DNA from 2 places in the Pasteurella atlantica genome. Region 1 is predicted to be linked to the other one. Evidence: riboswitches for the same ligand, from Rfam matches in the RefSeq annotation. Region 1 holds a riboswitch; the other holds the start of a gene.
The links. Region 1 has a riboswitch for thiamine pyrophosphate ahead of U9966_RS07075 (3-oxoacyl-ACP reductase). Riboswitches for the same ligand answer to the same signal wherever they lie in the genome.
Positions count from the first base shown of each region.

Region 2: linked by a shared signal. The riboswitch ahead of thiB (thiamine ABC transporter substrate binding subunit) and the one ahead of U9966_RS07075 (3-oxoacyl-ACP reductase) in region 1 are both predicted to bind thiamine pyrophosphate.

Region 1 is NZ_OY856306.1:1,493,474-1,496,897, forward strand. Features, by position in the region: gene U9966_RS07055 (hypothetical protein) at 61-249, shown strand; gene U9966_RS07060 (hypothetical protein) at 249-470, shown strand; gene U9966_RS07065 (YrhB domain-containing protein) at 542-832, shown strand; gene U9966_RS07070 (hypothetical protein) at 864-1,058, shown strand; TPP riboswitch at 1,305-1,395, shown strand; gene U9966_RS07075 (3-oxoacyl-ACP reductase) at 1,624-2,394, shown strand; gene thiM (hydroxyethylthiazole kinase) at 2,433-3,236, shown strand; gene thiD (bifunctional hydroxymethylpyrimidine kinase/phosphomethylpyrimidine kinase) at 3,226-3,424, shown strand, end outside.
Region 2 is NZ_OY856306.1:164,072-167,495, forward strand. Features, by position in the region: gene U9966_RS00795 (hypothetical protein) at 1-302, shown strand, start outside; gene U9966_RS00800 (lysozyme inhibitor LprI family protein) at 299-646, shown strand; gene U9966_RS00805 (hypothetical protein) at 600-1,025, shown strand; gene U9966_RS00810 (hypothetical protein) at 1,119-1,418, shown strand; TPP riboswitch at 1,761-1,880, shown strand; gene thiB (thiamine ABC transporter substrate binding subunit) at 1,931-2,914, shown strand; gene U9966_RS00820 (YadA-like family protein) at 3,259-3,424, shown strand, end outside.

The DNA of each region.
Region 1 (3,424 bases):
TTGTTTTGTAACAAAGCAAAATAAAAATATCAAACAAATAATTGATGAGGATTTACAAGAATGAACACTATAGAACCCCAATTTAGATATGGAACAGAAAAGGCAATTAGAGAATTATCAATTAAGTTTAATTATCCCTGTCATAAAGGTATGCAAGATTGGGCGTATGAAGTTGCTAACCCAAAAGATATAGAAAATTTTTTAGTTCTTATAAAGAAGAGACAGATGAAGATAAAAAGTTTGTTTTAATGGAAATGATGCTTCAAGCGTTGGATGAAATTGAAAATCAAGAAGAATTTGACAAAAATTGGCGTATTTTAAAACCTATCATTAACCAAGATTTTTATATTCACGAATACACCATTTATTATTGGTGTTTTTGGGGTTATAAAGAGTCAGATTGTTGGGAAATAACTTTGTATATAAGAGAATTATGGAAAGAAATTAAAAATAAATGTACAACAATGTAGATACATATATTTGGAAGTTTAATCCTACTCTACTCTGCTATTCGTCAATGTAAAAAAGAAGAAGGAATAAAATGATAACGAAACAATACGCACAAAACAAAATAGAAAAATTATTAAAAAGTGATTTTAAAGATCAAGTTGTTATTCTTGAAGAAGCTACCATAGAAAGCAAATTTTGTTGGGTGTTTTTTTATCAGTCCAAAAAATACATTGAAACACAAGATTTTTCATATCAGCTTGCAGGAAATGCACCTTATATTGTAAGTAAAATAGATGGAGCTATTGAAGAAACAGGTACAGCATATAATATAGCGCATTATATTGATATATTTGAAAATAAGATGAAACGTTCAAAAATATAAAATAAAAGAAGTAATAAAAAGGAGGTAAATAATGAATAAATTTGATTTGAAATTTCTAAAAGAAAATGATGAAAGTGATTGGGTTAATTTAATTGATGAAAATATAAGACATAAACCGCCATCAGAATGGAGTAAGGAAGAGAAAATTTTTTATCCAATAATGTTTTGGCATTCGTGTATGTCTGCTGGATTTTCTGAATACTATCAGTTTTGTGACAATTTTTAACTAAAGTGCAGTTACACAGTTTAGGAGACAGTCTCGAATATAGCGGGTAGATCAAATCAAAAATTTACAAATTTAATATTTCATAATAGACAGGTTATGCCCTGCTTACACAATAATATATTTATATATCAATTACTTATATTAAAAGCCAATAGAATATAGCGGTCACATCCCATTTAAAATTTACAAATATACTCCCTTACAATAAACCTCTTGCAATCACACTTTAATTCACTATAATGACGCAGAATTTAGTCGGGGTGCTGTAACAAGCTGAGAAATACCCGTTGAACCTGAAACAGTTAGCACTGACGTAGGAAACTAGAATGAAATTCTTATCTTTTCAATTTTATTTTCAAATAGTTATGATGCTTATTAACTTACATTTAGTAGGTTAATATGTCTATCATTTTCTCTATTCATATAGTGGCTTGTACCTTACAAGCTTATACTACTTCATACTTAATTTCGATCAAGCACTGCTCTGTTTCTGTTTTTCAAACACTACTCTCTCGGCTATTTTCAATTAAATTTATTACACTTTAAATGACTGAGAGGAATATTTATGTCAAATGTAAAAACACTAAATGAACAAGTTGTTATTATCACTGGTGCTGGGCGAGGTTTAGGTGCGTCTATTGCAAAATCTTTTGCTCGAGAGGGGGCAAAAGTAGCCATTAATTACCGTAATAGTAAAGAACAAGCTGAATTACTTGCTGACGAATTAGGCAATAACGCTATTGCAGTACAAGGAGATGTAAGAGATAGAGAAAGTATTGCTCAAATGTTACAAACAGTGATAGAAAAATTGGGAGAGCCTACAACATTAGTGCATAACGCCCTTGCTGATTATCGTTTTAATGGTGATTTACGTGACACTATTGAAAGTTTAACTGAAGAAAGATTACTGCAACAACATAAAACAGCAGTAGTTGGCGCATTAAATATGATACAAGCAGTTGTTCCATATATGGAAAAATCCCATTTTGGTCGAATTATTACAATTGGTACGAACTTATTTCAAAATCCTGTGGTGCCGTATCACGACTATACATCAGCAAAAGGAGCATTATTGGCACTTACCCGTACTGCTACCAAAGATTTGGGTAGCAAAGGTATTAGTGTCAATATGGTTTCAGGGGGATTATTAAAAACAACAGATGCCAGTTCAGGCACACCTGATGAAGTATTTGATTTTATTGCTCAATCAACTCCCTTAGGCAGTGTAACTACTCCTGATGAATTAGCAGATACGGTCTCATTCTTTGCAAGTCCGTGGGCAAGAGCCGTAACAGGACAAAATCTGATTGTTGATGGCGGCTTAGTCTTTGGTTAATTTGTGCTTATAAACATTAATTTTAAAAAGGAAATAGAATGGAAACACAATTAATCTCTAAAATACGTCAGCAAAATCCATTAATACATAATATTATCAACATTGTGGTGGCTAACTTCTCTGCTAATGGTTTGTTGGTATTAGGTGCTTCACCGATTATGTCTGATTCATTAGAAGAAATGCACGAACTTCCTGCTTTATCTAATGCTTTGGTTATCAATATGGGAACATTGAGTGAACCACAAATTCAGGCAATGATTTTGGCAGGAAAAACGGCTAATTCAGTAAATGTTCTCGTTGTTTTTGATCCTGTTGGGGTAGGTGCAACATCATTTAGAAAAAATACCGCTAAACGTATTCTTGATGAAGTGAAATGTGATCTTATTCGAGGTAATGCAGGTGAAATTGCCTATTTGGCTGGTGTTGAATGGAATGCCAAAGGAGTTGATGCTGGGAAAGGTGACGCTGATTTAAGTGAAATAGCCAAAATTGCTGCTCAAAAATATCATTGTATTGTCGCAATCAGTGGTGAAATTGATTATATCAGTAATGGTAAACAAGTGGCTAAAATTGAAAATGGTACACCGATGTTACCTAAAATTACAGGCTCTGGCTGTTTATTAAGTGCGGTATGTGGTGCATTTTTAAGTGTTGTAGATAAAAAAGATTACTTTACCGCTGTTATCAATAGTTGCTGTGCTTATGCGATTGCAGGTGAAATAGCTGCAACTTCTCTAAATTTAACAGAAACAGGTGACTTTTATGTGAAATTTATCAACTCACTTGGTGCATTAAATGATGAAATGGTACGAAAAAATGCGAGGATAAGTTATGAAAATTAATCAAGTTTTAACTATTGCAGGTTCAGATAGTGGCGGCGGTGCAGGTATTCAAGCTGATTTAAAAACCTTTCAAATGCGTAAAGTGTTTGGAACGTCTGTTATTACAGCAATTACAGCTCAAAATACAACAGGTGTTTTTGATATTCATCCTATTCCTTTAACAACCATTGAATCACAACTAAAAGCAA
Region 2 (3,424 bases), 890 kb from region 1:
CATACTTGAGTGCGTATGAAGTAGCCTTTTTATCAACCCTAGAAAAATCTCGTGTCGATGAGCAATATCAACATGCTTTGCAGTACATTGATGCAGTTGAACAAATACAACCTGATTTTGAAGCTCGTGGAGATGTTATAAGCACAACAGTGATGAATTTACTTGAGTTTGGTGACAAAGAACGTGCTGAACCATTATTAGAAACTCTAAAACAGGACTTTCCGAAACATGAAGATTTACCCAAGATAGAACGCATTTTTAAAAAAATGGGGAAGCGTAAGCGATTTTTGGGAATTTTTTGAGTGCCAAAAAATCAGCTAAAGGAGAACTAATTAAAAAATTCGTATTTATCATATTTTGTTTTAGTGGAATTTGTTTTGCACAAACCCAAACTGAAATGAATCAATTAGCTTATGCTGAGTTTCAAAAATCAGATAAAAAATTAAATGAAGTGTATCAAGCAATTCTATCAGAATACAAAACCGCTTCGCTTTTTATTGAAAAGTTAAAGAAATCACAACGGCTATGGGTAAAGTTCAGAGATGCAGAATTAGAGATGAAATATCCTGTTTCTGAAAATGCGAATCCACGAGTGATGTATGTATCCAACATTGAGTGCAACATACTTAAAAGAATTAACAGATAAAAGAATTGATACTTTAAATCAGTGGTTACAGGGAGTGGAGTTTGGTACTCTTGCTGGTTCTATAAAAGTTGTTGAGAAACTTTCAACAGAAGAAGCTATGCTGAATAGAATATGGAACTTGAAAGAGGTTCAAGCAAGCAACCAATATATTGTTAATAAATCCAATGGTAAAAGGAAATTGAAATTACTGATTTCTAAAAGCCCTAGTGAAATAGAAAATACAGATTATTGTATAAAAGTTGTTGAAGATAATGGTACAAATTATGTGACACATTATAATTTTGTTATCTATCCAGAAAGTGGGAAAATAATGTACTTGGACGCCATTACAGGTGAAGAGATTGAATTGGCTGATTGGAGAAAAAGCCAAGATCAATAGCGGTAAGATGATCACAACTTCTTGCAAATATTTTAATAAAATAAAAATTTTTACCTTTATCAATATTGCTTTAAACTTTTAGAAGGAAACAGAATGAGAAGAAAATGTGGTGTAATCAGCTTGTTCTTTTTAATAGGAGCTATCACATTCATTTTTTATAAAGATAAAAATAATTTAGAAAATTCTGTATGGAAATATTGTGGTAATGGAAAGGGAGATATTGCAGATGTACTTGACTTCAGAAAGCAAAACTATTTTATTATAAAAAATAACAGTATTTATGTTAAAGAGACTTTAATTGGTATTATTGATAGAATCGAATATTACTACATAGAACGCAGGTTATTTGTTGAGAGTCTCGCAGGAGATATAGGTAGATATTGTGAAAGATAAGTTGATTTGTTGATGAAGGATTGAAATTAAACTTCTTTTTAGAGTCAGGAAGTTATGCGACTGCGTTAGTGAGAGAGTTGGTTTTGACTGATTAAATAAGAAATACATACACATACTGAATATTAAAAAGAGAGAAGTTTATAAAAAGATATCAAAATACTTTTTACAATAGGTATGTTATTCATTATTACTGCCTATCACTCTTCTATTATATGGAATTACGTTTATGGAAAACAAGCGGTAAGATGTTGATAAAAATTTGCAAATACTTAATCACATCTCACCGCCTCTAACTGATTAAGTTTAAGCTTGTATCATCACGATCTTTTTTCTATAATCTTACTGTTCTCATTGGGGTGCTGGTAAGCGGTTACATTTTAGTGACTTTTTACAAAAGCTGAGAAATACCCATAGAACCTGATCTGAGTAATATCAGCGTAGGGATTTGAGGCAGTTCAATTTAATTATTCTGTTTTAAATCCTTCTATTTTTATTTTTTAGAAGGAAATCAAATGAAACACCATCAACTCGTTATCCTTTCCACACTTGTATTATCCACTACAGTTTTAGCGAATACGCCAACATTAACGGTTTATACCTATGATTCGTTTACGGCAGAATGGGGAGTGGCACCAGTATTAACACCCCTTTTTGAAAAAGAGTGTGGTTGTAACCTGAAATTTATGCCATTTCAAGATGGTATTACAATGTTTAATCGTATCCGTTTAGAGGGTAAGAAAACGAAAGCAGATGTAATGTTAGGATTAGATAACTTTTCGTTACAACAAGCGGAAAAATCAGACTTATTCACTAAACATCAATTAAAAATCGCTGATTTAAATTTGCCACAACAATGGACGAATGACACTTTTTATCCTTATGATTTTGGTGAGTTTACGTTTGTGTATAACAAACAAAAATTAAAAAAACCACCTAAAAGTTTGGCAGAATTGGTTAATCGTCAAGATATAAAAATCATTTATCAAGATCCTCGCACCAGCACAGTTGGGCGTGGTTTATTAGTCTGGATGAACAGTGTTTATGGCGATAAAGTAAAAACAGCGTGGCAAAATTTAGCTAACCATACTGTGACTATCGGTAAAGGTTGGTCTGAAACTTATGGTGCATTTTTAAAAGGTGAATCTGATATGGTATTAAGTTATAGCACTTCGCCGCTCTATCACCATTGGTATGATAAAAATGATAATTATGTTGCAGCCAATTTTTCTGAGGGACATTTATCTCAAATTGAAGTAGCCGCTATTTTGAAAAGCAGCAAAAAACAAAAGTTAGCCCGCCAATTTTTGGCTTTTTTACACAAAAAAGAAGTACAAAAAGTGATTGCGACACATAACATAATGAAACCTGTTATTGTGGATTATATTGATCCTGCTTTTGCGACTATGCCTGTATATAAAGCCTTAAATGTATCTTTACCTAATGTAGATACATTAAGAAAATGGCAAGCAGAATGGCAAAGTGCAGTGGCTAATTAATGTAAAACGTATGATTGTACAAAATATATAGCAAATAGACAGGGCATACCCTGTCTATACAATACTTACACATCAATGAATTATATGAAAAATTGATATTATCTTAATTTTAATCTGTGATATATATCACAAAAATCAAAAAATCATCCCTAAAATGTAAAAAAATCATCCTTTTCTATGCCCTCAATCAAATGTATATTTTTTGGCAGGCCAATCTTTATCCAAAACTATATAAATCAACTAATATAATGGGGTGTTTTATGAAAAACCATACATACATACATACATACATACATACATACATACATACATACATACATACATACAAAAAATCTTCTCTTTGCTTGGCTATAGGGTTAGCCCTCGCCTCTTGTCAGGTTTATGCAGCTCCTACTGATTTTCAAGATGGTTATGTGGGGCATTATAATGATACCTGTAACGGTAAAATACCCGATACCACTTTTGTTAAAGTATTGCTCGGTCAAGGAGCGATGGTAAATACAGATCCTA